3 regions of the Bacillus pfraonensis genome follow, and region 3 is predicted to be linked to each of the others. Evidence: riboswitches for the same ligand, from Rfam matches in the RefSeq annotation. Region 3 holds a riboswitch; each other region holds the start of a gene.
What was found. A riboswitch is a leader RNA that binds a small molecule or an ion and turns the genes downstream of it on or off. The one in region 3 is predicted to bind S-adenosylmethionine.
Positions count from the first base shown of each region.

Region 1: another riboswitch for S-adenosylmethionine. It lies ahead of metK (methionine adenosyltransferase); the one in region 3 lies ahead of mtnK (S-methyl-5-thioribose kinase).
Region 2: another riboswitch for S-adenosylmethionine. It lies ahead of KFD70_RS10530 (hypothetical protein); the one in region 3 lies ahead of mtnK (S-methyl-5-thioribose kinase).

Region 1 covers NZ_JAHCDO010000007.1:117,195-124,964, reverse strand. The annotation lists gene KFD70_RS08725 (molybdenum cofactor guanylyltransferase) at 121-729, opposite strand; gene KFD70_RS08720 (MogA/MoaB family molybdenum cofactor biosynthesis protein) at 726-1,235, opposite strand; gene KFD70_RS08715 (hypothetical protein) at 1,655-1,834, shown strand; gene metK (methionine adenosyltransferase) at 1,943-3,142, opposite strand; SAM riboswitch class I at 3,309-3,430, opposite strand; gene pckA (phosphoenolpyruvate carboxykinase (ATP)) at 3,660-5,246, shown strand; gene KFD70_RS08700 (ATP synthase subunit I) at 5,730-6,101, opposite strand; gene KFD70_RS08695 (hypothetical protein) at 6,362-6,583, shown strand; gene KFD70_RS08690 (DMT family transporter) at 6,612-7,517, opposite strand; gene KFD70_RS08685 (iron-sulfur cluster biosynthesis family protein) at 7,630-7,770, opposite strand, start outside.
Region 2 covers NZ_JAHCDO010000009.1:119,831-127,600, reverse strand. The annotation lists gene KFD70_RS10545 (short-chain fatty acid transporter) at 1-640, shown strand, start outside; gene KFD70_RS10540 (group-specific protein) at 704-1,057, opposite strand; gene KFD70_RS10535 (NAD(P)H-dependent oxidoreductase) at 1,045-1,629, opposite strand; gene KFD70_RS10530 (hypothetical protein) at 1,912-2,172, opposite strand; SAM riboswitch class I at 2,275-2,373, opposite strand; gene KFD70_RS10525 (hypothetical protein) at 2,496-2,687, shown strand; gene KFD70_RS10520 (YwiC-like family protein) at 2,722-3,444, opposite strand; gene KFD70_RS10515 (ECF transporter S component) at 3,661-4,380, opposite strand; gene KFD70_RS10510 (ABC transporter ATP-binding protein) at 4,353-6,014, opposite strand; gene KFD70_RS10505 (energy-coupling factor transporter transmembrane component T) at 5,987-6,865, opposite strand; gene KFD70_RS10500 (DUF4430 domain-containing protein) at 6,888-7,730, opposite strand.
Region 3 covers NZ_JAHCDO010000012.1:50,635-58,404, forward strand. The annotation lists gene KFD70_RS13325 (pyridoxal phosphate-dependent aminotransferase) at 1-714, opposite strand, end outside; gene KFD70_RS13330 (carbon-nitrogen family hydrolase) at 729-1,595, shown strand; SAM riboswitch class I at 1,669-1,810, shown strand; gene mtnK (S-methyl-5-thioribose kinase) at 1,901-3,079, shown strand; gene mtnA (S-methyl-5-thioribose-1-phosphate isomerase) at 3,076-4,164, shown strand; gene KFD70_RS13345 (YvrJ family protein) at 4,387-4,548, shown strand; gene KFD70_RS13350 (3-hydroxybutyrate dehydrogenase) at 4,593-5,369, opposite strand; gene KFD70_RS13355 (PadR family transcriptional regulator) at 5,564-5,896, shown strand; partial or broken gene KFD70_RS13360 (DUF1129 domain-containing protein) at 5,896-6,662, shown strand; gene KFD70_RS13365 (DUF1129 domain-containing protein) at 6,715-7,476, shown strand; partial or broken gene KFD70_RS13370 (DUF1129 domain-containing protein) at 7,497-7,770, shown strand, end outside.

The sequences.
Region 1 (7,770 bases), on a different contig from region 3:
GAATCAGGCTTTTACGGACAGTTCATCTTCCACCTAACTTCTTTTTTTCGCTGAATTTTGAGGTGGGAGTGTTACTGTCCGTTAATGCGGGATAAATGAAAAAGGTATGACGCTATAACGTCATACCTTTTTCTTCTTTTTCTCATTCAGTAACCGGACATATTCCTCTTGTGTATTTACATTCATAAACAATTCCTTCGCCACATTCCATTCTTCTTCCATCACATACTTTACATGACACTGCGATAAAAGCTGTCCCACACTTCGTTTTTCTTCATGTAACAATGCGTATATTTTTTCTTTTACACGATTATGATATGCCGCTAATAATGGCTGCTTTCTTCCATCAATAACCGGAATAATCGCTTCATATTCATCATTTATTTGCCCTGTTAATGCTGTAATCCACTCACTTGAAAGGTTTGGCGTATCACAAGGAGAAACGATATACCAATCTGCATTTATATGCTCCATCCCCGATACAATCCCCGCAAGCGGACCATCTCCTTTATAGGAAGGAGTATCTTCTATAACAGGAACGTCTACTAAAGTAACAATTCTTTCTTTTATATCAGGATGACTAATCACAACTACATCTTGCACGGCAGTCTGCATGACCTGAACAATGTGTTCGATAAAAGTATGTCCTTGCCAGCTTGCTAAGGCTTTCGGCTCACCAAAGCGTCTTGACATACCACCTGCTAATACAATTCCAGCGAGCCTTTTCATTGTCGATGCAGCTCAAATGTAATATGTCCAAGCTCTGGCAAAATCAATTTATTCATTGCAAGGCGAACAGCCCCGCTAGAACCAGGCATCGAAAAGACAACTTTTCTTCCGATTGTTCCACCAATTGCTCTACTTAGCATTGCAGCGCTTCCGATATCTTCTAAATAACTAATCATCCGAAACAGTTCACCAAATCCAACGATTTCCTTATCTAATAATGCTGAAACGGCTTCAATTGTCACATCACGCTTCGTAATGCCTGTTCCGCCGTTTGTTAAGATAACGTCAACATCTTCTTGGTGATAGCCAGATAATACAGCCTGTTTAATATCTTCTTTATCATCTTTTACAATTTCATAAGCCGTTACCATGTGTCCTGCTTCTACTAATAATTCTTTTAATAACTTGCCGCTCTTATCAGTCTCTTCTGTACGTGTATCAGAGACCGTAACAATTTTACAGCGCACTTTTTTGGGCGCTTGCTTTTTATGTTCTATTACACTCATTTTTATTCGCTCCTTCTTATGAACTACTCATCATTTTATCATATCGTATCGAAACTTTATGAAGTATGAAATACATCACATGTCTACAATTATGTATCAAATGAACAAAACATCATGATACAATATAAGTATATATAACCATAAAAAGGTATTTTTCCACAATCCAAATTGTATTTAACAATATAAAACAACTTGCACCAAGTCCCATTTTTAATTCATCTAAGCCACTATCAAATTATTTCCTATGGATGAGATATCAATATTGTAAAAACTCTCTATCCAAATGTCCGACGGTTCTGACCACACATACTTAACAAGTACAGCAATTCTTCTCGCCCTTTCCTATTGAATTGGATTTTGAATCGCGCGGAACAATCTGATGCAAACTAAACAAATTTTCATAATTAGGAGGCTTATTCATGGAACTTTATCAAAAACTTACAACGGTATTTATCCTTCTATTTGTCGCTTCCATCAGTGCTGGGATGGCATTAAAGGATGCTGTTCCTTATTCAGCAATCGGTGGCTGGGGATTCGCAACGCTCTTTTTGCTATGCAGTGCATTTTGTGCTGGAAAAGCGCGTCAGAAGAAAGGATGATAGCATTTGTTCCGTTAATGCGGGATAAACTATCCAAGCAAGCTTGAACTTATAATCCATACAATAAAAAAAGCTTTGCGCCTTCGCGCAAAGCTTTTTCTTCTTATATTATAGACCAGCTTGCTCTTTTAAAGCTGCTGCTTTGTCTGTACGTTCCCATGAAAGATCTACATCAGTACGTCCGAAGTGTCCGTAAGCTGCTGTTTGTTTGTAAATTGGGCGACGTAAGTCTAACATTTTGATAATGCCAGCCGGGCGAAGATCGAAGTTGTTACGAACTAGTTCTACTAGTACTTCTTCAGATACTTTACCAGTGCCGAATGTATCAACTGAAATTGATACTGGTTGTGCTACGCCGATTGCGTATGCAAGTTGTACTTCTGCTTTTTCAGCAAGGCCAGCTGCTACGATGTTTTTCGCAACATAACGAGCTGCGTATGCCGCAGAGCGGTCAACTTTTGTAGCATCCTTACCAGAGAATGCACCGCCGCCATGACGAGCGTATCCGCCGTAAGTATCGACGATGATTTTACGTCCTGTTAAACCAGCATCCCCTTGTGGTCCACCGATTACGAAGCGGCCAGTTGGGTTAATGAAGAATTTTGTTTCCTCATCCATTAATTCTGCTGGTACGACAGCTTTGATTACTTGCTCTTTTAAGTCACGATCGATTTGTTCCCACGTAGCTTCTGGGTGATGCTGCGTTGAAATTACAATTGTATCGATACGTACTGGTTTACCATTTTCATCATACTCAACTGTAACTTGCGTTTTACCGTCTGGACGTAAATAATCTAATGTTTCATCTTTACGTACTTCCGTTAAACGACGAGCTAATTTGTGAGCAAGTGAGATTGGAAGTGGCATTAATTCTTTTGTTTCATTACATGCGAAACCAAACATTAAACCTTGGTCCCCTGCACCGATTGCCTCAATCTCAGCGTCAGTCATTTGACCTTCACGTGCTTCTAACGCTTGGTCAACACCCATAGCGATGTCAGCAGATTGCTCATCGATAGATGTTAAAACTGCACAAGTTTCTGCATCGAATCCGTATTTTGCACGAGTGTAACCGATTCCTTGGATTGTTTCACGAACGATCTTTGGAATATCTACATAAGTAGAAGTCGTAATTTCCCCCGCTACCAATACTAAACCAGTTGTTACTGTTGTTTCACAAGCTACACGTGCATTTGCGTCTTTTGCTAAGATCGCATCTAAAATTGAATCAGAAATTTGGTCACAAATTTTATCTGGATGTCCTTCAGTTACAGACTCAGATGTGAACAGATGACGTTGTTTTGTCATGTGGTAAACCTCCCTACAGTAATTGTATATATTGTACGGAACTCATCCTTAATTTGCCACAAACTGCGACATTCATTTATTCTCCCACACAAGCATAAAGAAAAACCTTTCCTATTTATAGAGAAAAGGTTTAATTTGCTACTTGCATACTGCTTTTTGCCCTTCGCTCTTATCGTTCGAGACCTTGCGCCTCGCACAGGTTTTAGCACCTATTCACTTGTTTTTACCAATACAAGTGAGGTTGCTGGGCTTCATCGGGCCTGTCCCTCCGCCAGCTCGGGATAAGAGAGTATCCGTCCCAACCTATACTAAAGAAATGATATTCATTTGTCAATTAATATTCACATATTCCTACAAGTTTTTCGCATTTCTTGTCGAACAAAATATTAATAGGAAAATTATACATTCACACAAACAAAAATAAATAAATAGTATACATTATTTATATGATTGTGTTATACTCTTGGTGGGGATTACGAGAAATATTTCATTAAAATGAAAAGGATGGTATATAAATATGAGTACTGTGAATGTCCAAATTGGATTACACGAATTACTGAACGGAAGCAATGCACAGATTCAACTAAGCGTTCCACAATTAGTGGAAAAAGTACTAATGAGAAACGAAGGGAAATTAACTTCTACTGGTGCCGTCTCTGCTTCTACAGGAAAGTATACAGGACGTTCTCCTAAAGATAAATTCATTGTGAAAGAAGCATCGGTTGCAGATAAGATTGCTTGGGGATCTGTAAACCAACCGATTTCTGAAGAACATTTTAATAAATTATATACAAAAGTATTAGAGTACTTAAAGGAAAAAGACGAATTATTCGTGTTTAAAGGATTCGCTGGTGCTGATCGCAACTATCGTCTTCCATTACAAGTTGTTAACGAATATGCATGGCACAATTTATTTGTACATCAATTATTTATTCGTCCAACTGAAGAAGAATTAGCAAATCATGAATCTGAATTTACAATTGTTTCTGCACCAAGCTTTAAGGCAGATCCAGCGATCGACGGCACAAATTCTGAAGCATTCATCATGGTTTCATTTGAAAAACGCATCGTATTAATTGGTGGTACGGAATACGCTGGAGAAATGAAAAAATCAATTTTCTCTATTATGAACTTCTTACTTCCAGAACAAGATATTTTATCAATGCACTGCTCTGCAAACGTAGGTGAAGAAGGCGATGTCGCTTTATTCTTCGGTTTATCTGGAACAGGTAAAACAACACTATCTGCTGACCCACACCGTAAATTAATCGGTGATGATGAGCACGGTTGGTCTGATAACGGCGTATTCAATATTGAAGGCGGTTGCTACGCGAAATGTATTAACCTGTCTCATGAAAAAGAGCCACAAATTTTTGATGCAATTACATTTGGATCAGTGCTTGAGAACGTTGTAATTGATAATCAAACACGTATTGCAGATTATAATGATACTACATTAACAGAAAATACACGTGCTGCATACCCAATTGATGCGATTGATAATATCGTAGTGCCAAGTGTTGCAGGACATCCAAACACAATTATTTTCTTAACTGCTGATGCATCTGGAGTATTACCTCCAATCAGTAAATTAAATAAAGAGCAAGCTATGTACCATTTCTTAAGCGGTTACACTAGTAAACTAGCTGGAACTGAGCGCGGCGTAACTTCTCCGCAAGCAACATTCTCAACTTGCTTCGGTTCTCCATTCTTACCACTTGATGCATCTCGCTATGCTGAAATGCTTGGTGAAAAGATTGAGAAACATGATGCGAAAGTATTCTTAGTAAACACTGGCTGGACTGGTGGCGAATACGGCGTTGGAAAACGTATGAACTTAGGCTACACTCGTGCAATGGTACAATCGGCATTAAACGGCGAGCTTGATAACGCTGAAACAGCGAAACATGACATCTTCGGTCTTGAAGTACCACTACATGTACCAGGTGTACCTGATGAAGTATTAATGCCTGAACAAACATGGGCTGATAAAGCAGCTTACAAAGCAAAAGCAATCGAACTTGCAGATAAGTTCAAAGAAAACTTCAAAAAATTCGAGAACATTTCTGAAGATATTATCAAATTGGGCGGTCCAATCGCTTAATTTAAAACCTTTACTGTCTGAATGACCTTTACTCATATGAATAAGCATGTTGTAACCTAAAAGGATCGCGTACTCACCGACAAAACCCATGCGGCTTTGCTGGTTGCACATACTTACAATAAAAAAGAAGCTTACGATCAAAACGTAAGCTTCTTTCTTTTACTTTCGTGGTACTCCTAATGCAAATTTCCTACTCACCTGCTCCTTTTACTTTCACACGGCATGAAGCGAAAAAAAGCACTGACCGCCTTTATCCATGGCCGGACGTTCTCTCCCTACTCAAAAAGAAAAGGGATATACCAGGAGGGAAAATTTGTATATTTTGATTTCCCAACATACACATCACGGCTTCAGAAATAAAAATGGATTCCCCTCTCACTTGCTCCCTTTGTTTTCACACACGGCATGGAGCCAAAAAAGCACTGACCGCTGCTACACATCGCCGGACGCTCTCTTCTCAACTAAAAGAAAAGGTTTTTGTATTTATTTCTTCGCATCTCTCATGCTATAGTATCCTAAATTAATAACAATTAAAAAGTAACCACCCATAATCCCAACAGCAAACGCCCACATAACCATATGGTGTTCAATCTCATACATAATAATCGCACCGAGAATCGCTGCTGCAAAGCGATTAATCATACCAAGTGTTGGTGCTTTACTCTTTTTTACAATACTATCTCCAAGCTTTTCAATACGTCTTCCTAAAATCCAAACACAATACATACTAACAAGTAAACCAATCCCCGCACCTAGAAAGTGTGCAGAAAAAGGTGTCATCGCCCATCCTAATAGCATCGCACCTAACAAATAATACATTTGAATTTTAAATGACCTTAGTGACATACTAATCATGCAGTTCTCCTTTACCATTATCATCTTATTTACATATCATCAGACTTTATCTGTTATATTCAAAGAAAAACAACATAAACACTACACTTATGTTGTTAAAATATTTTTCGGAAATAATATTATACAAGATTTCTAGTTTGAAGGCAGGCGCAATTTATGACTTTTTTTCAAACATTTTTTCATAGTTTTACAAAAAAGTGATATCAATCTATAAACATATGGATATGATGTAGTAAGTACACAAGTAAAGGGGGCTTCTAATGATTTATTTTTTAATGGCTCTCATCCACCTCATTATCCCTGCACTTATAGGACTCTCGTTATATTGGTACACAAAAAAACATAGTATTTTCTATGCTGTCCTCGGTGTTCTTCTTCCTGGGATTATTCTCATTGCACTGTTTCGCATACCTTTTCTCAACTTACTTCCACTTATTACTGCTATTTTGTTCCTTATATTTCTGCCCAAAATAAAAAAATAGGAAAGCAGATCATAACTGATCTGTTTTCCTATTTTGATATATGTTCTGGCGCAATTGACTGCGTTTCAAACTTTTCAGATTTCACAAACCATAAACCGAGAAAAATAATCCCCCCGCCGATCATTTGTTGCAACGAAATATATTCCTTCGCCCATACCGCCGCAAATACAACTGCAACAAATGGCGTAATATACATATACACCATTGTATGAGAGGCCCCATTTTTTTGAACTCCAATATACCACATAACTAAGCCAAATACTGTGACAAAGAAAATAGAATATAATAGCGCAAACCATGTCATTCCTTGTTCAATTTGAAACGGCAATGAAAAAATATGCCATCCGCTTAGTATAGCGAGTGGAATAGCTCCAACAACTGCTGACCATGCAGTCACGCGAAGTGCTGAATATTTTTTAATCAGTGGTCCTGCTAGAACTGGATAAAGCCCCCAGCATATCGATGTAATGAGTCCAATCCCATTTCCATAAAAGGAACCAGCCAGTGAATGCCCAGCTAATAAAACAAGAGCAGCACCAATGCAAGCTACAATAGAACCGACTAGCTTTCGCTGAGAAAACTTCTCTTGTTTCAAAAAAACTGCAAACATCGTTGTAAAAATAGGTGATATAGAAATGAGTAAGGAAGCGTTCGTAGCAGATGTATATTTGATAGTTTCCATAAATAATGTTTGATACAGCACGATTCCCACAACACTAACTACAATGAGCCTCGGTATATCCCGTAACTCCATATGCAATGACTTTTCAATATACAATGTAAGTAATAATAATAGCGGTGCTGCTGTAATCATACGGAGCGCAGTAAACTCAATGGCTGTAAATTCTACAAGCCCGTATTTTCCAATTGTATAATTGACACCCCAAATTATAACTACACTTAAAAGTAATAATTCAATCCCCCATCTTCTCACACGTATCCCCTCCGCACGGAAAATTATACAGAAAATTCAATCATATGTACATTTCATTACATGAAAAATTGCATCAGAAAAAGGAGCATTCAATTTGCTCCTCCTTAATAAGTTATACTCGAATATGAAGTTTCATATTTGGATTATAAAATTGACTTGGACTTTTCAATTGAAAATGTCCTCCTGATTCATGTAAATCAACAGTCAACTTATCATCCATAAAAACAAGCTTCGTACGATCCGCAATAAACTG
Region 2 (7,770 bases), on a different contig from region 3:
CCAGACATTTGCTGAGAAAATGGAAAATAGCATTTGGATAACGGTATGTGTTGGACTATTAGGTCTTATTTATATTGTTCATTATTTTAGTACGAAAGGTTTTAACCTGACACTTGATATCGTTATTTTTATACTGTTAATTGCTGGCCTTATTTTTCACCGTACTCCGATTCAATATATTCGCGCCTTCTCAGATTCGACGAAAAGCGCTTCTGGCATTCTACTCCAATTTCCATTTTACGCAGGAATTATGGGAATGATGATTGGAGCAAACAGCGAAGGTCTTTCACTTGGAGGAGCAATTTCTAATTTCTTTATTAGCATTTCGAATCAAACCACTTTCCCTCTATTCACGTTTTTAAGTGCAGGAATTGTAAACATTTTCGTACCATCTGGAGGCGGTCAATGGGCTGTACAAGCTCCTATCATGATCCCAGCTGGCGCAGAACTTGGTGTACCTGCTGCGAAAACCGCGATGGCAATTGCTTGGGGAGATGCTTGGACGAACTTAATACAGCCTTTCTGGGCATTACCTGCATTAGCAATCGCCGGTTTAGGTGCACGCGACATTATGGGATTTTGTGTTATTAATCTCCTTTATGCTGGCGTAGTAATTGGTTTATGTTTCCTTATCATTTAAATCGAAGCAATGTAAAAAAGCTAGTTTTATACTAGCTTTTTTACATAATAACTATAGTGATAATCATTCGTTTTCTATGCATCTAATTACATTTCCCCATTCTTCACATGAAAGATTTAACCTTTTATATGTAAATAACGTCGTACAAATGTTTTCAATCATTGATGGATTATTTCGTAAAAAATCCCATCTTAATACTCTCGGTATATCATACATTTTATACTCCTTACTTTCCTGGATAATCCCATCAACTTCTCTTTCACAAATTCCCCTTACTAAATAATCTGCTCTTAATTCTTCGCATACCTTTTTAAACGCTTCATTATGATGTTTCAATTGAAGTAAACAAACGATATACGTACGAAACAAATCATCATTCCGATTACAACATCTCATTATATTTTCTACTTCACCCATAATTTTTTAGCCTTTTCCTGTATTTCTAAAAGCCACTTTTCACGTTTTGTTTCCTTACTTGTTTTTACAGACTGAAAAGCAGAACGTTTTATTTGACGTATACCGCAAAATCGTAAAATCCCCTTTTTCATAATCACCCAATCAGCAGAGCGATATAAGAGTGCCACGTACCATAACGGTGAATCTAAAGTATTAATAACCCACGCTGTTTTCCCTATAAGCAATCCTTTCGGCATTACCCCTTCATATTTATATGCAAACCCAGCAACAAAAACGCGATCAATAAATCCTTTTAAAATAGCAGGCATGCCCCACCACCATGTTGGATAAATAAAAATAAAAGAGTCTGCTTCTTTGACCAAATTTCTATATCTCTCAGTTTCTTCTTCATATACTAAATCCCGTCTTCTCTTATCTTCATTAAAAATAAGCACTGGATTAAATTGTTCCTTATAAAGGTCAAGCAATGTAACAGAATGATGCGTCTCTTGAAGTCCTTTTTGCACATGTTCTAAAATGGATGCATTGAAACTAGATGGATTGGGATGTGCATATATGATGAGTATATTCATCTCCAAACAACACCTTTCCTTATATTCCCTTTTGACTCCCAACGGTTTGCATGATATTCTAATACATGTCAAGTGGCAAGCCCATTTGACAAACCAACTGACACCTACTCGGCGGAGGTGTCTCTTTTCGTTTCTAGCCGAATGAAATGCCTCTTTCAGGGCATATTCAACTTTTGACACTACACACTCAACACCATTCCCTTGTATCAGGCTGCTTCTGCAGTCTTTTACTCTACATACAATTTGAATTTTTAGATAAATTATAACATAAAAAAAGAGAGCTTAGCTCCCTTTTCTCGCCTTATAGTATACCCCTCTTTCAGCATAGTGGTATTCATCATTAGCTAAAGTAATTTTCCCATCCAGTTTCAATTCGTCTAATAACCTTGATAAATAAAATTGGTGTAACATTTTTTTCGTGAATTTTCCTTCATGATGCGAAACGATATGTTCTTGAATATCTAATAGTGATATGGGTTTATCTTGTTCCATCATATATTCATATACTGCATTACGCAGCTTTACGTATTTTTCAAGTGTCACAGTACAATTGCAACCCCTTTCTTCTTATGTTGTTGTTTTTGGAAGAGGTTTTTTTACAATAAAAAAACCTCTTCGATAAGAAGAAGTTACGTATATATCTTCGTCTTATCTCCCAGAACAAATATGTTCTGCTGGAATTAGCACCTGCATCGCGGTTGCTGGGTTTCATCGGGCCAGTCCCTCCACCTCTCTGGATAAGAAAATATTCACTTTATATCTTACTATAGCTATTTTTATTATAATTGTCAAACAACATACAATAAGTTATATTTTCTTTCCTAACGCCCATACTAAAATTGTATGTAAAAAAGGAGGAATTTATGATGGATAAAAATGCCCGCGGATACGTTCAAGATTCATTCCATTCATTGCAAGAAGCAAAGAATTGTTTAGAACATGCATTACAAACAGTCGAAAAGAGCGATAATCGGGAGCGAATCGAACAATCCCTACAAGCTGTGGAAGATGCGTTACAAAAATGTAATCAAACGGTTAATATTTTAGAACAAAAATAAATATTGCCCACCTCTTTAAGAGATGAGCAATATCTCAAATGGCATACGACAACAGTATTGCCGTCACAATTAAAAAATATACAGAATTAACGATTTCTAAAACTCCAACTTTTAATATAGATATTTTTTTACCATACAATACGATTGCACGAACTAGGCTCGGTATAAATACAAGAGACAGCCATGGATTTACTACGAAAGAAGCGATGATTAAGAAAATATGATATCCCCATGAAACATAACGATAAGTAGGATTATTCTTTTCACGTATCATTGTTTTCACATAAAATGTACTACCTAAGAAATAAAGGAAAGAAACAGCCGCAATCCACCATGCCGTCCCATCAATTGTCTTCATCGAAAAATAATAACTAATCAAACCACCAATGCAAAAAACAAGTATGGCACAAATATCATTTGTTAATGCTCGTTCCTTTTTTTGACGGGCAAAGTATATATTTACGATAAAGAGTGGAATCATCGTAACCGCGAACAAAAGAATTCTCCATTCATATAGTAAAGATACAATCCCGAAAACACATGCAATAACAAAATAAATAATTGCTGCATGTAAAAATTCTTTTTTTCGTGTTTGCTTCATGTACATTAAAAATGGATACGTTGCTAAATAGATAAATAACCAAGCGATAAAGAGTGGAATATGGTAAACTGTATGTTTACCAAGTAGAACACTAAGTAGAAATGGAATCAGCAGCATTCCCCATGCGCCATGCTGCTTTGGAACAACTAGCTTCATGAATATTACATCTCCTCTTTGAAAACCTTTCTCATTTCCTATTATATAAAAAGTTCCATCCGAAAGTTGAATATATTAAAACAATTTTTTGACATTTTCCAAACCAAAGTATCATTATAAAAAAATGCTTCTCACCAATGGTAAGAAGCATGAAAGAGGCAAACGAATATGTAAGTCGCGATCCTACGTTATATTCTTATGCTTTATGATATATGCTTATGCTTTGTTTCCTTGATATACTAGCTCGTTATCATCTAAAATCCCATATTTCTTTTTAAATCTCATAAGAATTCGGATCCATGATGAGCTAAACAAAACAAGAAAAATTACATTTGAAAGTGCATGAGCGAAATCAAAGTAAAAACTTGCAGCGTAGTATGCCATAAAGTCTTTCCATGTTAATCCTTCTAAAAAGCCAAGTATCCCCCACAAATTCATAATCCAGCCAAAAACAAAACCGGCTATGAACCCATAGATGACTCTTCCCCATAACTTTCTCATAATAAATGTATTTCGTAGCAAACCAGCTGTAAAACCTATCATTCCCCAAGAAAACATTTGCCAAGGTGTCCAAGGCCCTTGTCCTAAAAATATATTAGATACAAGTGCTGCCGTTGCGCCAATAATAAAACCTGTCTCACTTCCAAAAACAATTGCAGATACAATAATAATAAAAGAAGTTGGTTGTACACTCGGCATAAGAGAAAATGGTACACGACTCACTGCTGCTATGGCTGCTAAAACAGCTACAATAACGATTTCACGTGAAACAAATGCTTTCCTTTCAAATCGTATATAAAAAGGTAACATAATAATGAACAATAAAAATAAACTACACCAAATAAAATATTCATCTGTTACAAAGGAAGTAAACAGAAGTGTACTTATTATAAGAAGAAAAATAAGCGTTATGAGAGCAACATATCGTTTGGACACACTTGATACACATCCTCCCATGTTAATGCATAAGGTAATTGCTTGCGAATAAAACGATTAATAGATGTTGTATAAAAGAAATTATCACTAAAGAATTTCTTTGGCGCATCATCCATAATAACTTTCCCATCAAATAACATCATGCAATGATCCACATATTTCGCTGCAAATTCAATGTCATGTGTGGCCATCACAATTGTTGTTCCTTCCTTTTGTAACGCTTGAAACAGTTCGCCTAATCTTTCCTTTTTCTCTGGATCCAGCCCTTTTGTTGGTTCATCTAATAATAATAATTGGGGCTTAGATAACAAGGCTGTGCATAGTGCGATTAACTGTTGTTCTCCCCCGCTACAATCATGTGGATGACGATTGCGAATGGAATACAGCCAAAATCGGTTTAACATCTCTTCCGCAATTTCTTTCCCTCTATCACCATATAATTCATTTGCTCTTTCAAACACTTCATCCCACACCGTCTCAAATGTAAAATGATAATAGGGATGTTGTGATACAAATCCGATTTTTTCAAATCGTTCCTTGGACTTCATTTTATGAATTTCCGTTCCGTTCCACCGCACCTTTCCTCTTCTAGCTTTGTTTAATCCTGCTAATATAGTTAAAAGTGTTGATTTTCCTGTACCATTTTTTCCAACAAGCGCAGTCCACTTTCCTTGTTCAATCGATAGCGTTAAATCTTGCAAAATAAACGGACTATTTTTTTCATATTGAAAAGATATATGTTTTGCTTGTAGCATCACTTCTTTTGTTTCTGCCTGTGATATAGCCGGTACTTCATATTCGATTGGTAACTCGGAATGAATTTGTGTTTGCGCCTCCCTTACCGTAAATGGAATTTTCTCTATACCCCATTCTAAAAACAACCTTGGAATTTGAGGGATAAACGATCGAGATTCTTCTAGTGCCCACATTTTCGATATAACATGTTGCGGGATTCCATCATACATAATTCTCCCTGCATCCATAAACACAACTCGAGTTGCTAATGGAATGACTTCATCTAAACGATGTTCGCTCATGATAATTGTAATTCCAAGTTCTTCGTTAATCCGTTTTAATAATCCTAAAAAATCTTTTGCGGCAATTGGATCAAGTTGCGCTGTCGGTTCATCAAGAAGTAACAATTTAGGCTGCAGCACAAGAACCGCCGCTAAATTAACGAGTTGTTTTTGTCCCCCTGATAATGTGTGAACAGACTGGTGTAATAAATCTTGAAATCCTAAAAAGCTAATTAACTCAGCAATTCTCTTTTGGATGACTTTTGTTTCTAGACCAACATTCTCAAGAGAAAATGCCAATTCTTGAATAACCGTATCCATTACAAGTTGATTTTCAGGGTTTTGAAATACCATTCCGACTTCTTGCGCTGATAATAAATCAGGCATCTCGAGTAAAGAAGCTCCATTATAATACATACTACCTGTGCGCTTTCCAATCGGAAGTAACTCTTTCTTAAAATGTTTCAAAAGCGTTGTCTTACCACATCCTGAACGTCCAGCTAGCACAATAAATTCACCTTGAAAAACCGTTAACGAAACATCTGTTAATGCTTGTACATTTTCATCTGCATACGTAAAAGCTAAGTCTTTTATTTCTGCATGCGCCACCATAACCATTCCCTCCCTTCCATTTGGATTGGTAAACTAATAAATAGTAAAAATAACACGAATAGTATCCCATCATATTGCTGAAATGCAAGTGATTCCACTCTTGGATAGATTGATAATTTGCCAGCGCCGTAATAATTGAGCACAAAACTGCTTAGTAATAAAACCACTAAAGACGCAAGTATATACCAATCTTGGCTCCCCATGCGATACCGTATATACGTACTACGCTTTGTCACTCCAAACCCACGCGCTTGCATGGAATCTGCAGTTTGTAATGCATCTTCTAAAGAACAAACAAGTAACACCTGCAAAAGTTTCATTCCATTTTTGATTCTCCCGATGAATGAGCCTGAATCTAATTGAACACCTTTTGTTTTTTGAACTAGTGTAATTTGTCTTAAGCGCCGGATAAATAAAGGAACAAAACGCACCGTGATCATTGTCAATAGCGCAACTTTCGGTGAAACTCGTGAAAACAAGTACAAAAATTTATGACTTGAAATAATATCATTGTAAGAAGTAAATGTGAACATAATAGCAAGTAACGATAACCCCATGATGAGTCCATACATGCATGCTTCTAATGTAATTCGATTATCTCCTAAGCGAAATAATGTAGTGGCTCCCCTATGTGTTAGCAAAGGATTTAGCACGATAACCATCAAAAAGAAAATGAACGTACTTGGCAACATCCTTCTTATTCTCTCGCCATTTCCTTGCATAACGTTCAATAACACCATCATAATAATAGCACCCATTAAAAAAAGAGGGTGAAGACACACCATACATAGTATCATCACCCCAATATAATAGAAAAAATTCACAAAAGGATGTAAAGAAGAAAAGATAATTTTCATAACCTTTACCTAAAACCCTTCCCTAATTTGATACATACACCCATTCGATTTTATCTCCTGGTTTCACTTTATATGCACCTGCACTTCGGTTTGGAAAAGTACCATTTACACGATACTTCCATCCACTTTTTGGCCCTCTGTCAAATTCATATAAATCATTGATTCCTTTTACATATTTACTATTTCCTGATCCAGTTGAATCAATCTCCAATCCCGTACCTTTTAGTACATCAAAAACTGTAGGCTCTCCTTGAATATCTACTTTCTTTGCACCTAATACATAACCTTGATCACCACGAACAGAAATCGTAACTTGCTGGGCCTGTGGTGTTGGTGTTGGCTTTGGTTCTGGTTTTGGCACTACTGGTTTCGGTTCTGGTTGTGGTGCTGGCTGTGGCTCTAACTTAGGTTCTGGATCTTTCGGATATTCTTGCTTTGGCGTTTCTTTCGGCTGGTTAACGACTTTAGCCTCTTCTTTTACTTCTGTTTTTTCTTCTGTCTTTGTTTCTGGCGCTTTCTTTACCTCAGCGTTTTCTTGCTGTGTTTTTGGTTGTTCTGGCGCTTTTTGCTGAGCAGGTGGTTCTTGGTCTTTTTTCTCTTCTTGTTTTACTTCAGGTTGTTCTTGCTGTTTTTGTTCTTGATTATCTTTTGGCTGCTCTTGCTCTTCTGGTTGCTTTTGCTTAGCAACTGGTTCTTGCGATTCTTCCTGTTTACTTTCTTCTTTTATTTCTTCTTGTTTTTCCTTATCTTTTTGTTCTATTTGCTTTGATACCACTTGTTGCTCAGATTTTGATTCATTTTGACTACATCCAACAAGCAATCCAAATGAGAGAGCAAATGAGAGTAACCACTTCATCAGACTCATGTTTTCCTCACCTTTCCTAATAAAATTAGGAGCAAATCAT
Region 3 (7,770 bases):
TGTATAAATTTCAATGCCAACATCTTTTGCGCCGTTTGCTTGTAAGAAGCTAGTTGGTTTGTTGCCATCAAAGCCAATTGCTCCATAAGCGAAGTCGTGAACTACTAAAATATCATTTTCATGTGCAAATGATATTGTTTGTTCAAAGAACGTTTTTGATGCAATAGCACCAGTTGGATTATTAGGATAATTTAAAAACATCAATTTGGCTTGTTTGGCAATAGCATCATTAATTTTAGTGTAATCCGGTAAAAAATCATTTTCTGCTAATAATGGCATCGTCTCAAACTTTGCTTTCGCTAAAGCGACGCCTGATAAATAGTCAGGATATCCTGGATCAGGTACAAGTATTGTGTCACCAGGATTTGTAAAACAAAGCGGTAGTTCAACCAGCCCTGCTTTACCACCAAATAAGATAGCGACTTCTGTTTTAGGGTTTATTTTGACTCCGTATTCACGTTTATAGAATGTCGCAACGGCTTTTTTTAAGCTTTCATGTCCGCGGAATGGCGGGTATTTGTGATGAACTGTTTTTTCTGCTGCACGTTGTAAAGCTGTTACGATATGCGGCGGTGTTGGTTGATCTGGATTGCCTTGACCTAGATTGATAACATCATGCCCTGCTTCAACGACTTTGTTAACTTTTGCAACAAGTGAAGCAAAAAATTGTGTTGGTAATGATGTTGTAATCTCGGAAGGTTGAAAATGTTTCATACTTTCCACCTCTTTTGAAAGTTGTTACAATTCTAGTGACAAATGATATAACCTTTCTAAGTTTTTGTAAAGAAAAAATAATTGAAGATGGGGTCGATAGAATGAAAGTCGCATGTATTCAAATGGATATTGCTTTTGGTAATGTAAAAATAAATATTGAAAATGCAAAGAAAAAAATAGAAGAAGCGATGCAAGGAAACCCGGACATTATCGTATTACCAGAACTTTGGACGACTGGTTATGATTTAGAGAGAGTGCCGGAAATTGCAGATGGGGATGGTATTCAAACAAAGCAACTTCTTTCAGAATGGGCCCAACAATATTGTGTGAATATTGTTGGGGGGTCTATTGCGAAACAAACAAAGCACGGTGTTATGAATACGATGTATACAGTGAATCGGGAAGGAAAACTACAAAGTGAGTATAGTAAGGTTCATTTGTTCCAGTTGATGAATGAACATAACTATTTAATAGCAGGTGATAAAACAGGAGAATTTACATTGGATGGTGTACAGTGCGGTGGTGTCATTTGTTACGATATTCGTTTTCCAGAATGGCTGCGTGTTCATACTGTAAGAGGAGTAAATGTATTATTCGTTGTAGCAGAATGGCCGCTTGTTCGCTTAGCTCATTGGCGCTTACTTCTTCAAGCGAGAGCAATTGAAAATCAATGTTATGTGGTTGCATGCAATAGAGCAGGAGAGGATCCAAATAATGTGTTTGCTGGACATTCTCTAATTGTTAATCCATGGGGAGAAATTGTAGCAGAAGCAGGAGAAGAAGAGTCTATTTTGTATGGGAATGTAGAGTTAGAAAAAATTAAAGAAGTACGAAAGGGAATTCCTGTTTTTGCTGATCGACGTCCGGAATTATATAAATAAAAATATTGACAAATGATTTTTATTCTTGTTATATTCTGTAACAGAAACTTAAAAATTTGAATAAATCATGCAACTCTTATCAAGAGCAGGTGGAGGGATTTGGCCCGATGAAACCCAGCAACCGACCGTAATACCATTGTGAGATGGGGCGCTTATGCGCCAAAAAGGCACGGTGCTAATTCCAGCAGAAAGGATGGCTTTCTGACAGATAAGAGGGGAGAAGATCAACTTCAAACCTCTTTCTTCATGGAAAGAGGTTTTTCTTATAATGAAAAGCCTCTGAATTTAATAAAGGGGGATAAAAAATGGGATATTGTTCATTAACAAAAGAAACAGCAGTTGAGTATGTAAAAGAGCAGGGGTACTTTGAGCAAAAAGCAAAGGTGACTTGCCATGAAATAGGGGATGGAAATTTAAATTATGTATTCCGGCTCCATGATGGAGAACGCGGTATCATTGTAAAACAAGCTCTCCCGTATGCGAAAGTCGTTGGGGAAAGCTGGCCACTTTCGCTAAGAAGAGCCACAATTGAAAGTCAAGCATTGCAAGTTTTTGCGAAATATGTACCAGAATATGTTCCGAAAGTATATGGTCACGATGAAGAGTTAGCTGTAACGGTAATGGAGGATTTATCATCTCTTACTATTACTCGTAAAGGTTTGATTGAAGGGGAAGATTATCCACTTTTATCCCAGCATATTGGACGCTTTTTGGCACACGTTCTTTTTTATACGTCAGATTTTGGTCTATTAGCAGAAGAGAAAAGGGTGCTAGACGGAAAATTTGTAAATCCTGATCTTTGCAAAATTACAGAAGATCTTGTGTTTACAGATCCGTTTGGAAATTATGATACAAATAATTATGAGAAAGAATTACAGCCTACATTAGATGAACTTTGGTGTGATAAGAAATTGAAATTACAAGTAGCGCAGTATAAATATAAATTTTTAACGAGAAAAGAAGCACTAATTCATGGCGATTTACATACAGGTAGTATTTTTTCATCACCTTCTGAAACAAAGATAATTGATCCAGAGTTTGCAACATTTGGGCCATTAGGATTTGATCTAGGTCAATTTATAGCAAATTTATTATTAAATGCGCTATCAAGAGAAGAGAAGCGAAGTGTATTATTCTATCATATTGAAAAAACATGGAGTAATTTTGTAGAAGTATTTACAAAGCTATGGGTACTAGAAGGAGTAGAATCATATACAAAGGAGAAACAATGGCTTGCAATTGTACTGCAAAATATTTTTGCTGATGCAGTTGGATTTGCTGGGTGTGAAGTCATTCGTCGAACAATTGGATTAGCACACGTAGCAGATTTAGATGGAATTCAGGATAAGAATAGAAGAATTCAAACTAAAAAGCATGCATTAAACTTGGGCAGAGAACTATTGTTACATGAAACGACAGGTGCAGATACTCGATTGTTCCAAACGTTATTTCAATATATTGTTTCAGGGAAGGTGAAAGCATGATGACAACAGTTGCCATTCCGCGTTCTATAAGCTGGAAAGGAGATTCTATTGCATTATTAAATCAAACGAAATTACCGCATGTTGTAGAATATAAAACGTTAACCAGTATTGAGGATGTGTGGAAAAGTATTGTTATGTTAGAAGTGCGCGGGGCACCTGCAATTGGTATTACCGCCGCTTTTGGTTTAGCACTTGCCGCAAAAAAATATAATGCTGCGAATATCACTGACTTTGAAAAACAATTTAAAAGAGATTGCAATTATTTAGCAACCTCACGTCCGACAGCTGTTAATTTATTTTGGGCAATTGATCGTATGACTGCTTCTATCAAGCAAGTAACAACTATTAAAGAAGCAAGGAAAATATTAGAAGAGGAAGCACTTAAAATTCAGCAAGAAGATGAAAGTGTATGCCGTAGCATAGGAGAGCATGCTTTAACTAGATTTAAAGATGGTGATCACATTTTAACGATTTGTAATGCAGGAAGTATTGCTACAGCTCGTTATGGAACAGCGCTAGCTCCGTTTTATATTGGAAAAGAGCATGGGGTGAACTTACATGCTTATGCATGTGAAACAAGGCCGGTTTTACAAGGAGCGCGCCTTACTGCCTGGGAATTGCAACAAGCTGGTGTTGATGTAACGCTCATTACAGACAATATGGCAGCCCATGCGATTCGAACAAAAAATATTTCTGCTATCATTGTAGGAGCAGATCGAATTGTTGCAAACGGTGATACGGCAAATAAAATAGGGACATTGAATTTAGCTATACTAGCGAAATATTTTCATATTCCTTTCTATGTTGCTGCTCCGCTTTCTACATTTGATATTACGAAGAAAATAGGGGCTGAAATTGTGATTGAAGAACGCGATGAATCTGAAGTTACAAAGGTTTTTGGAAAACAAATTGCTCCAGAGGGCGTCGGTGTTTATAATCCTGCATTTGATGTAACTCCGCATGATCTTATTACTGGAATTATTACTGAAAAGGGAATTCTACAAGGAGATTATTCAGTAGAGATTGCTTCATTATTCGAGAACACAAGCTCAACAAATACGCATGGAAAGGCCGGCATAAAGTAGTGGAAGAGAGCATCCGCTCATGGGTAGAGGCGGTCAGTTCCTTTTTTAGCCACATGCCATATGAAAACAGAAGGGGAAAATGAGTGGTGAACCTCTTTTGTTTTTATAACTGTGACTTATATGACGGAAAATGAAAAGGTATATAATATACAGTATTTTATTTTTTTATTGCCAAATTTCCTTTCTTTTTTCTATTTATTTAAAAGAAAGGAGGAGAAGTAGATGGAGGAATGGATATCTATGATCGGTAATGTTGGATTTCCAATTGTTGTGACTTTATATTTACTGCATCGTATTGAAAGTAAATTAGATGGTGTAATTGTTGCAATTGAGAAATTACCACAACAGATGACAAGGTATGAAGCTCCGCATGAAACAAAATGACAAAAGGCTTTGCTCTCAATGAGCAAAGCCTTTTGTTACAAAGATTATTGTGCTGTATATCCCCCATCAATAACGACCGCTTGGCCAGTTATTCCTTTTGTTTTTTCGCTTGCTAAAAATAAAGCATAGTCAGCAATTTCCTCTACAGCTAGCAATCGTTTTTGTGGTACGAGTGGATAAATAACATCCTCTAATACACGCTCTAGTGGAACATTTCTTGTTGTTGCTAAATCTTGGAGTTGATTTCGAACAAGCGGTGTATCAACATAGCCGGGGCAGAGGGCATTTACCGTAATTCCATGTGTAGCGCCTTCTAAAGCGGCAACTTTTGTCAAACCAATCACACCGTGCTTTGCACTATTATAGGCAGCCTTTCCAGCAAATCCAACAAGCCCATTAATAGAGGCGATATTAATAATGCGTCCATACTTTTGCTTTTTCATAATTGGAAAAGCATGTTTTATTGCGATGAAAGGTGCGATTTGCATAATTTGAATCAGAAGTTCAAATTTATCGGTTGGGAACTCTTCAATAGGTGAAACGTGTTGCATACCAGCATTATTTATTAACACATCAAGTGAGCCGAATTTTGTAACAGTTTCAGAAATAGCCTCGGATATTTCTTTCTCAGATGTAACGTCACATCTTAGACCTATTGCTTCATAACCTTCCCTGCATAACTGTTCAGCAGCTTCCTTCGCACGATCTTCAAGACGATCACTAATCACAACTTTTGCTCCTTCTTTCGCAAAAGCATTTCCCATTTCATAACCAATTCCACTTGCAGCACCTGTTAAAAAAACGACACGATTTGAAACCATGATGAGAGCACTCCTTTATATAAAATTTGTCTTAGTGCTCTATTTAGAGGGAATGTAATGAAAATCCTGCAAAGATTTGGAAAAATATACTGAACTATCTTGTTTTGCAAAATAGCTTTTGCTATACTATTTTGTAAAGCAAGATACTTACGCTTATCTATCTTGTAAAACAAGATAGAGGGAGGATTTGAATTATGTCGACAAGTCAAATGCTGAAAGGGATTTTAGAAGGGTGTCTCCTTGCAATTATTTCTGAAGGAGAAATATATGGATATGAAATGAGTGAAAAGCTAGCTAAGTATGGTTTCACTATGGCAAGTGAAGGAAGTATTTATCCGTTATTAATAAGGATGCAAAAGGAAGGGCTAATAGTAAGCACAATGAAGGAATCTCCATCTGGTCCAAAGCGAAAATATTATACATTAACAGAAAGAGGTGAAGATGCGTTAGATGAGTTTATGGAGCGTTGGGGGACAATGCAGAGTAGTGTAGAGCGTTTGCTAGAAGGAAAAGGGAGACGACGATGATGCTATCTACCGAAGCGAGAAAATTCCTATTAGATATGAGCTTGTTTTTAAAGCAAAGGGTGTAAAAGAAAGTGATATTGAGAGCTTTTTAGAAGATGCAAAGTTACATTTAATCGAAGGTGAAATGGACGGGAAAAGTGTAGCAGATATTTTTGGAAGCTCACCAAAAGAATATGCAAATGAACTTGTTAAAGTAATGGAAAAAGATCGCAGGGAGAGCTGGAAACAAATCGGATATACAGTGATGAATATTGTTGCGTTTTGGATTATTGCCTCTATCTTAGTTGTAAATGATAGTGGGCAATTACAGATTTCAGTTGTTCAATGTATTGGCTATGGGATGTCACTAATGGTTGCGCTTGTAGTGCCCAATCTGGCTTTTCGTAAAATGGCTTTTCGATTACATTTTTCAAAACAATTGTTTGTCCAAGCGTTATTGATGGCAGTTCCGATGGTTTTATTAGGAGCAGTAATTATACTGGATATCATCTATCCTACACCAATGATTCAATTAACTCAGTTGCAGAGCTATATGATAGCAGGCGCAATCTTCATCGTAACAGTAATTATAAACGTGTACTTTGAAGGATGGTATAAAGTTTTATATTTAGTGGTTCCACTTGCTATTATGCTCGTCTTTAAAACATTTACATCAGAGGATTTAATTCCGATGTTATTTCAGATTGTGTGTTTGTATGGCAGTCTATTTATTCTTATTATTATTGAATTTATTATGAAGGCGAATAAAAGAGAGACAGCTAGGTAAATTTGGTAGCTGGTATATGCTCATTAAATAGTTAAATAAAAGGAGGAAAATAATGTTTTCAAAGGAAGCACAGAAATTTCTAGATGATACAACAGTATATTTAGTAACGAAGGGAATAAAAAAGGAAGACATTGATTCTTTTATAGAAGATGCAAAACTTCACTTAATAGAAGGAGAAAAGGATGGGAAAACAGTTGCAGATATTTTTGGAGATTCACCAGAGGTATATGCTGAAGAGTTAGCAAAAGAAATGGAGCTTGATAAAAAAGAAAACATGAATCTATTCATTTCCTTTATCATTGGAGTTCTTGCGTATTGGTCTGTTCCAGATCTTTTATTTCATGGGGTGAATGAGCCGGTATCTATATCATTAATCAGCTTAATCGGTTATCCAATAGTATTGGCTATTAGCATTCCTATGGGGATCATTGCTTTTCGTAAATCTACATTTATAACAAGTAAATTAAAGGAATTCTCTATTTTGTATATATGTATATCCCTTTTACCAGTCGCGTTGATTGTTTTGGTTATGCTACTAAATAAATGGTATGAACCACCGCTCTTTTATTTATCACCAGTGCAAAGTTATCTATTAGGTGGATTATTACTATGTGTATTGGCCATTATCAATATGCGTTTAGCAAGCTGGATGGGCTTACTTCAAGTAGCTGCATTATTTACCATTATGTTTGTGTTTGAATGTACAGCAATTAAAGATACGAATTTCGGAGCACTGGAACCGCTCTTTTTATATGGAAGTTTAATTCTATTGATGAAAATAGATTTGAAAAGAACGGAGACTTCTAACATATAAAATAGATGGGAGGTAGAACAATGCTTATAAAAGAATCACAAAAATTTATAGAGGAGACACGCGCATATTTACGAGTAAAGGGGATTAAAGAATCTGACATTACTTCCTTTTTAGAAGATGCAGAGCTTCATTTAATAGAGGGTGAAAAACAAGGAAAGACAGTCGTTGATATTTTTGGGGATTCACCGAAAGAGTTTGCCAAACAGCTTGCTAGAGAGATGGAGGTTGATAAGAAGGAGAATTATAGTTGGTTAGTCTATTTCATTGTGAATGCATTGGCGTTCACAATGGTGA